2 regions of the Gordonia sp. BP-119 genome follow, and region 1 is predicted to be linked to the other one. Evidence: predicted binding sites of a transcription regulator. Region 1 holds the regulator's gene; the other holds the start of a gene.
What was found. Region 1 encodes HspR, which represses chaperone genes until heat shock. Its sites were predicted from a motif close to ANNTGAGTNNNNNNNACTCANNT; they were not measured.
Positions count from the first base shown of each region.

Region 1 (4,420 bases):
TGGGTGTACGCGGCGTCGCGCACCGCTTCGTCGGTTTCCAGGCCGGCGCCCAGGGCACCGCCGACGGTCGCGAGGGAGCACGTCAGCCAGGCAACCTCCAGATAGTCGGTGAAGCCGACAGGGTGGTCGAGCGTCGCACCGATGACCTGCGGCACCACGAGGCAGAGCGCGCCGATCGCGGACAAGACGAACAGCGCCGCGTAGAACGCGCCCACACCGAGAACGACTGTGATCATGGTGACGATGTTGAACAGCACCACCTGTTCGCGCGTCTGTCGGGAGCCGCCGCGTTCCCACAGGTCGGCGCCGATGATCAGGGTCGCGGTGATCGCGATGATCGAACCGAGTGCCACGCCGGTGAGCCGAATCCCACCGAAAGTGTCTGCGAGCAGCCAGATGTCGGCGGTCACCAGTGCGAAGACCCCGGCCGCGATAGCGCCGGTGAGTGCGCGGCTCAGGCCGAGTGCCAGCCGCCACGGGCGGTTGGCGCGCACCATGCCGGTGAGCAGACGCAGGTTCCCGGTCAGGACACGCGCGGTGAACGCGGTGCCCGCCTCGTCGACGTCGGTCCCGAGTTGGCGCACGCGATGGCGCAGCGCCGACCGCGCCGGCGACTTCTGGTGACTGCGGAGGTCGTCGGCGTCGGCACCGAGGAGTTGACCGACGAGTCCGGTGATGATGCCGCGGGCCCGCTGCCGCACTCCGGTGGCGCCGAGCGCCGGCACCGAGAGGACCGCGACGCCGTGCACTGCGTTGGCATGCGCGACGACCGGACGTTTGCCGACGTGTAGCGGCAGGTCGGTCAGGCAGAGCACCAGATCCCACTCGTGTTCGAGCAGAAGATCTCTCGTGGCGTCGACGATCTCGGCGTCGCCGACCGGCGGCTGTACGACGCCGGCCTCGAGGAGATCCAGCTGCCAGCGCGCGCCGGGGAAGGTCGTCTGGATGTGGTCGGTGAGGTCGGCTTCGATGAGCTTGCGGGCGAGGTCGATCGCCTGGCCCGGCGCGGCGACGATGCCGAGGACGACGACGGGTTCATCCGAGGTGCCGGGCTCGGGGAACGACTCGGGGGAAGAGGAGTCCATCAAGGGTGACGGCTCGGCTCAGGCGAACCGGGCCGCGAGGGCCCGCAGGGTGCCCTCGATCCCCTTGCCGTTCTTCTTGTCGTAGCCGATGAGTTCCATGATCTTCGGTACCCGGAGCGTCGAGTAGTCGAAGGTCTCGGTGACCGCGGTCGTGGTCGGTGACGTCGACTCGAGTTCCCACCGCCAGCGGTGCCCCATCGGGTGCTGCCATTCGACGACCCGACCGGGTTCGAAGTCGGTGACGGTCGAGGTGATCTTGTACGGCACGCCGTACTGCTTCATCCCGACGCTGAAACGCGCCCCACGGGTCAGCGTCTCGGGCCCGTCCACAGGGGTGTCGCGGACCGTGCCGGAACCGTCGAGCTCCGGATGCCGATGCGGATTCGACACGAGCGCGAACACATCGGCGGCCGGGGCGTTCACGACGACCCGGCGCGAGACCTTGTGCGGGCCGGAGTCGACGGTGGTGACGGGTTCAGAAGCCATACGCTCAACGTTACGCACGTCCGTGGGCTCGCGTCGAAACCACGTCAGTCGGTGGTGCGTTTGCGTCGCGGCTGCCAGACGACCAGGGCGTTGGTGCGTGGCACGGGGACGAGTTCGCCGCCGCGGCGGGTCCGCGACGCCTGCACCTCGTCGGTCAGCTCGCGCACGCGGTGCTGGAGCGCCTCGACCTGATTGCTCAGGTCGATGATGCGTTTGATGCCCGCGAGGTTGACGCCTTCCTCCTGCGAGAGACGCTGGATCTCGCGCAGGAGTTCGACGTCGCGGGACGAGTAGCGGCGACCACCGCCACTCGTCCGTTGCGGGGTGACCAGGCCCAGTCGGTCATAGGTCCGCAGGGTCTGGGCGTGCATGCCGGCGAGTTCGGCGGCCACCGAGATCAGGAAGGTCGCGCCGTCGCCGTCGAAGTTGCTCGCACCGGCCATGACTCATCGCCCCCAGTCCGCCCGCGGGTCGAAACCGCTTGCCCGCTCGGCCTGGTCGTAGGCGCGCATCGCCTCGACCGCGGCCTCGTCGAGCTTGTTCGGAACCGCGACCTTGACGGTGACGAGCAGGTCGCCCGCCCCGCCGGAGCGCTTGGGCACCCCACGACCGCGCACGCGCAGCGTGCGGCCGTCGGTGGTGTTCGGCGGGATCTTCACCCCGACCGAACCCTCCAGGGTCGGAACCGAGACCGTCGCTCCGAGAACGAGTTCGGAGATCCGCACCGGCAGCTGCACCCGAAGGTCGTTGCCGCTGCGGGTGAACTGCTTGTGCGGGGTCACGTGCACGACGACGTAGAGGTCACCCGACGGGGCGCCACGACGACCGGCCTCGCCCTGCCCGGCGAGCCGGATGCGTTGACCGTCCTCGACGCCGGCGGGGATCCGGACGTTGATGGTGCGCGCCCGGACCTTCACGCCGCTGCCGTCGCAATCGGTGCACGGGTCGTCGATCCGCGACCCGGTGCCCTGGCAGTCCTGGCAGGGCTCGCTGAATCCGAACGCGCCCTGGTTGCGGCTCACGAACCCGGAACCGTTGCAGTTCGCGCACACCCGCGGACTGGTCCCGGGCTTGGCGCCCGAGCCGTGGCAGGTGGTGCAGGGCGACGGACTGGTCACCCGCAGGGGGACGGTCGTGCCGAGCGCGGCGTCGGAGAACGAGAGCGTCGTCTCGGTCTCGAGGTCCTTGCCACGACGCGGCCGGCTCGCCGTCGAAGTACGTTGCGTTCCGCCGCCGCGGTTGAACAGGCCGTCGAAGATGTCGCCGAAACCGCCACCGCCGCCCCCGGTCTGTGCCCCGCCGAACAGGTCGCCGAGGTCGAAGTCGCCACCGCCGCCGGTGGTGTAGGTGGTTCCGCCGCCGGGGAAGCCACCCGGGAAGCCGTTGCCGCCGCCGCGGAATCGTCCGCCGGCGAACATGGCGCGTGTCTCGTCGTATTCCTTGCGCTTCTCGGCATCGCCGAGGACGCTGTGGGCTTCGGACACCCGCTTGAAGCGCTCTTCGGCCGCGCTGTCACCCGGATTCGCATCCGGATGCAGCTCGCGCGCGAGCTTGCGGTAGGCCTTCTTGATCTCTTCAGCCGAAGCGTCAGAAGCAACGCCCAGGTCCTTGTAGAAGTCGTGTTCTAACCACTCACGTTGTGGTGCCACCAGACGTCACCTCCTTGAGTTCTGTTGTCTGGATTGAAGTTTCAGTTGGGGCCACCTGCTCCCTGAGGTGCGAGCCGACCACCTGCTCCCCGAGGTGCGAGCCGACCATGTGCTCCCTGAGGTGCGAGCGAAGCGAGCCACGAAGGGTTCGTCGCCCTTCGTGGCTCGTCGCTTGCGCTCCTCGCACCTCAGGGATCAGTGGTGAGTTCGCCCACTCAGGATCGAGCGACGGTCGTTCTATTGTGCACCGGGCGCGTCGCCCGCGGGAGCGGGATCGGTGACCGTCACCATCGCGGTGCGGATCACCTTCTCGCCCAGGCGGTAGCCGCATCGGTACACCGATCCGATCACCGGGTTCGCGCCGGTGCCGTCGTGCTGCACGGCTTCGTGGAGTTCGGGATCGAACTCGTCACCCGCCGCACCGAAGGCCACGAGACCTTCGGCGGCCAGCACACCGGTCAGCTTGTCGGCGACCGCACGCAGCGGACCGCTGTCGAGGTCGCCGTGTTCACGGGCACGGTCGAGATCGTCGATGATCGGCAGCAGCTTGTCGATCAGGATCTGCTTGCCGTAGGCGACCGAACCCTGCTTCTCCTCGGCGGCACGCCGCCGGAAGTTGGCGAACTGGGCGCGTTCTCGCTGCAGGTCGGCCGTCAGCTCGGCGACGCGGGCATCCGGTTCGTCGGCTGCGGCGTCCGGCTGCTCCTCGGTGGCCTGTGACATGTCGGTCTGCTCGTCGACGACCGGTCCGGCATCGGCCGGGCCAGGTCCGGCGGCCGGCTCGTCGCGCACCTCACCCGTCTCCGGGTCGATACGACGACGGTCGGTCACCGTCACCGGCTCCTCGCCGGACCCATTCGACGAATGGGCTCCTGCGGTCACTTGTTCTCCTTCGAGTCGGCATCGTCGACGACCTCGGCGTCGACGACGTCGGGATCGGTGTCGGCCGCGGCGGACTCACCGTTGGGGGACTCGGCAGCGGCGTTGGCGTAGATCGCCTGGCCGAGGGCCTGCGACTCCTCCGACAGCTTCTCGATCGCGGACTTGATCGCCGCGGTGTCGTTGCCCTTGAGCGCTTCCTGCGCCCCGGCGACGGCCGCCTCGACCTTCTCCTTCAGCTCCGCCGGGACCTTGTCCTCGTTCTCCTTGAGGAACTTCTCGGTCTGGTGGACCAGCGACTCCGCCTGGTTGCGGGTCTCG
Region 1 covers NZ_JAFFZF010000008.1:33,403-37,822, reverse strand. The annotation lists gene JW364_RS06965 (hypothetical protein) at 1-1,085, opposite strand, end outside; gene JW364_RS06960 (SRPBCC family protein) at 1,104-1,571, opposite strand; gene JW364_RS06955 (heat shock protein transcriptional repressor HspR) at 1,616-2,014, opposite strand; gene dnaJ (molecular chaperone DnaJ) at 2,018-3,220, opposite strand; gene grpE (nucleotide exchange factor GrpE) at 3,458-4,102, opposite strand; gene dnaK (molecular chaperone DnaK) at 4,099-4,420, opposite strand, start outside.

Region 2 (4,420 bases), on a different contig from region 1:
CTTGGCGAGGTCGCCCGTCGACCCGAAGAGGATGAAGATCACCGGCCCGGTGGAGTTGTCTGTGGTCACTCAATCCATATTGCGCGAACAGATGTGCAGAGTGCGGGATGTGTGCTGGATTCCGTTACCGATCGCGCACTGTGGACGTCAGCGGATCCCTGCGCCGCCGGCCAAGTCTAGTCCTGCGGAGGTCCTGGCAGGGGGAGCGCAGATACCACGGCAGGGCGTAACGCGACGGGAACGACGTACCTGTCGCCCTCGAGCGTCAGCCAGCCTTCTTCGATGTACAACTCGAGCCGACGATGGATTGCCTCGACGAGGAACTCGCTGAGTCCGAGTTTGGGGACCCAGGCGTTGATCTCGGCGATACTCAGCGGTGAATCGCCGAGTCCGCTAATGACCACGCCGATCAAGGACGACGAGAAGTCGATGTCGGGGTTGTATTCCCGAGGAAAGCCGGACCGAACCCATGCGGTGAGACCCACCCGCAGCACGTCGATCCGGGGCTCGTCCCGCCACAGATGGGCGGCGCGCCCGGGACGTGCGCTCGAGGTATTGGCTTCGACGATATCGAGGGCCTGGGCAAAGCCCCACAGGTGATGTAACGACGCGACGTCGCTCATGCTCTTGACGTGAGCGGGGAAGTCGATGTCGAGTCGGCGGGCGAGGTCGCGGGCCTCGGCCGGTTTGAGCCACCGACTCTGCGTGGTGGGGCGGTGCGGACCCAGCCAGTCCAACAGCTCGGTGACCCGCCGGACGGGCTGTGTGTCCAGGAGGGCAGCGCGTTCGGTGGCCTCGTCGACTTCCTCGATTGTCGTGGTCCGTAACTCGAGCCCGGAGGCAAGGGCAAACTGCTCGGCGGCATAGGCCGATACGGATTCGGTGCTGAGCCACATGCCGGTCTCGACCAGGTAGCGGCGCAGCGTCTCGATCGCGATGGCGAGCGGTTTGGCGTCCTGCTGCTGGTTCGACTCGATGTGGTTGAGCATCGACACCATGGTGTCGACGTCGTCGGTAGTCCAGGAGAGCGGATCGAAACCGGGGTTCGTCTGCCCGACGGCGTCGAGCACGATGAACGCGTACGCCCCGATGTGGGTGACAGCTTCCTCGTCGCCGGGGAAGACCTCATCGCGGAGCCACGACTTGAATGATTCGGGAGCAACGTGTCGCCTTGCTGTGCCGAAAAGCGGTACCACGTTGGAGTGGTTGCCACTGCCGGAGTCGTGTTTGCGCTTACGTTGGGCGCGGCGCTTCTTCTTGTCGCGTGAAAGCTGTGACATCGGGCTCAAGAATAGGCGCCCGACTTGTGCGTCGTTCAATACTGCGGATCGGTTTGTCGCGTTCCGGAGAGTCTGTGGCGTCGGGTCCCGAGCCTGGACGGCTGTGAGGGCGGGGGATCGCCAACCCCCGACATCCTGGAGCAAGTGGTCTATGTCACAGAAACTTCAGGCTTGAGCGGAATGCACTCAACTATGTTGGCGTTGTAGACCGCGTATGGCTCATACTTGAGCCTGTTGGACTTAAGAGAAAGGTGCACGCGAGTGGACAGCTTCACCCCCACCACCAAGACGCAGCAAGCATTGAGTTCTGCTGTGCAGGCGGCGGCCAGTGCTGGCAACCCCGACGTGCGACCGGCCCACATCCTCGTGGCACTGCTCAATCAGTCCGACGGCATCGCGTCGCCGCTGCTCAAGGCAGTGGGCGTGGACCCGTCGAGCGTTCGTGCGCAGGCCCAGGCTCTGGTCGATCGCATGCCGACGGTGTCCGGCGCCAGCTCGACGCCTCAACTATCCCGCGAATCGATCGCGGCCGTCACCGCAGCTCAGCAGCTGGCCGGTGAGCTCGACGACGAGTACGTCTCGACCGAGCACGTCGTCGTCGGCCTGGCGACCGGTGATTCCGACATCGCCAAACTGCTGCACAACCTCGGTGCGACTCCGCAGGCTCTGCGCGAGGCGTTCGTCGCCGTGCGCGGCAGCGCACGGGTCACCTCCGAGGATCCCGAATCGACCTACCAGGCTCTCGAGAAGTACTCGACCGACCTGACCGCGGCCGCCCGCGAGGGCAAGCTCGACCCGGTCATCGGCCGCGACACCGAGATCCGGCGCGTCGTGCAGGTGCTCAGCCGGCGGACCAAGAACAACCCGGTCCTCATCGGTGAGCCCGGCGTCGGCAAGACCGCCATCGTCGAAGGTCTCGCGCAGCGCATCGTCGCCGGCGACGTGCCGGAGTCGTTGCGCAACAAGACCGTCATCTCCCTCGACATGGGTTCGATGGTCGCCGGTGCGAAGTACCGCGGCGAGTTCGAGGAGCGGCTCAAGGCCGTGCTCGACGAGATCAAGGGGTCGGCCGGACAGGTCATCACCTTCATCGACGAGCTGCACACGATCGTCGGAGCCGGTGCGACAGGCGATTCCGCGATGGACGCCGGCAACATGATCAAGCCGATGCTCGCCCGTGGTGAGCTGCGGCTGGTCGGTGCCACCACCCTCGAGGAGTACCGCAAGTACATCGAGAAGGACGCCGCACTAGAGCGTCGCTTCCAGCAGGTGTACGTCGGCGAGCCGTCGGTCGAAGACGCCATCGGCATCCTCCGCGGCCTGAAGGACCGGTACGAGGTGCACCACGGCGTGCGCATCACCGACTCCGCATTGGTCGCTGCCGCATCGCTTTCCGATCGCTACATCACCTCGCGCTTCCTGCCCGACAAGGCCATCGACCTCGTCGACGAGGCCGCGTCGCGGTTGCGGATGGAGATCGACTCGCGCCCCGTCGAGATCGACGAGGTCGAGCGGATCGTCCGCCGTCTCGAAGTCGAGGAGGTCGCCTTGCAGAAGGAGACCGACGCGGCGTCGAAGGAGCGGCTCGAGAAGCTCCGCGCCGAGCTGGCCGACCAGAAGGAGAAGCTCAACGAGCTCTCCGCCCGGTGGCAGTCGGAGAAGACCGCGATCGACGCGGTCCGAGACCTCAAAGAGGAGCTGGAAAGGCTTCGCGGCGAGGCTGATCGCGCGGAGCGCGACGGTGATCTCGGACGCGCCGCCGAGCTGCGGTACGGTCGCGTCCCCGGACTGGAGAAGGAGCTCGAGGCCGCGATCGAGAAGACCGGCACGGATCCTTCTCAGGACGTGATGCTGCAGGAGGAGGTCGGACCCGACGACGTGGCCCAGGTCGTGTCGGCGTGGACCGGAATCCCGGCCGGACGCATGCTCGAAGGCGAGACCGCCAAGCTGCTGCGCATGGAAGAGGAACTGGGACACCGGGTCATCGGTCAGAAGGATGCGGTGCAGGCGGTGTCCGACGCGGTGCGTCGTGCCCGCGCCGGTGTCGCGGACCCGAACCGGCCGCTCGGCTCGTTCATGTTCCTCGGCCCCACCGGTGTCGGTAAGACCGAGCTGGCCAAGGCGCTCGCCGAGTTCCTGTTCGACGACGAGCGGGCGATGGTCCGCATCGACATGAGCGAGTACGGCGAGAAGCACAGCGTGGCAAGGCTCGTCGGTGCTCCGCCCGGTTACGTCGGGTACGAGGCCGGCGGCCAGCTGACCGAGGCGGTGAGGCGTCGTCCGTACACGGTGGTCCTGTTCGACGAGATCGAGAAGGCTCACCCGGACGTGTTCGACGTGCTGCTGCAGGTACTGGACGAAGGTCGACTGACCGACGGTCAGGGCCGGACGGTGGACTTCCGCAACACCATCCTGATCCTCACCTCGAACCTCGGTGCGGGGGGCGACAAGGATCACGTCATGATGGCGGTGCGGTCGGCGTTCAAGCCGGAGTTCATCAACCGTCTCGACGACGTGGTGATCTTCGACGCCCTGAGCCCGGAGGAACTGGTGTCGATCGTCGACATCCAGCTCGACCAGCTCAAGAAGCGCCTCGCGCAGCGTCGCCTCGACCTCGAGGTGTCGACCAAGGCCAAGGAATGGCTGGGCGCACGCGGATTCGACCCGCTGTACGGTGCTCGCCCGCTGCGCCGCCTGGTGCAGCAGGCCATCGGTGACCAGCTCGCCAAGCAGCTGCTCGCCGGCGACATCCGCGACGGTGACGTCGTGCCGGTCAACGTCAGTGCCGACGGAGAGTCGTTGGTACTCGGCTGAGTTCGTGACTGACAAGTGAATGACAAAGGGACCCATCCTTCGGGATGGGTCCCTTTGTCTGCGCCGGCTACGGATGTGGGAAGCGGTCGAGGTTGTCCTCTACCCACAGGCGCAGTGCGTCCAGCGGCCCGGCGGCGTCCACCCCGAGTTCCGTCAGTTCGTATTCGACGTGCAGCGGGACCGCCGGATAGACGGTGCGGGTGAGCATCCCGGCTGTCTCCAACCGACGCAGAGTCGCCGTGAGGACTTTGGGGCTGATCCCGTCCAGCCGCACGCGGAGCTCTCCGAACCGCATCGGTCGATCGCGGAGGGCGCCGATGACCAGG
Region 2 covers NZ_JAFFZF010000035.1:20,566-24,985, reverse strand. The annotation lists gene JW364_RS18385 (glucose-6-phosphate dehydrogenase (NADP(+))) at 1-69, opposite strand, end outside; gene JW364_RS18380 (hypothetical protein) at 177-1,280, opposite strand; gene clpB (ATP-dependent chaperone ClpB) at 1,542-4,094, shown strand; gene JW364_RS18370 (helix-turn-helix domain-containing protein) at 4,162-4,420, opposite strand, start outside.
Region 2: a site for HspR is predicted at 1,450-1,472, ahead of clpB (ATP-dependent chaperone ClpB). Genes of this name have one in related genera too.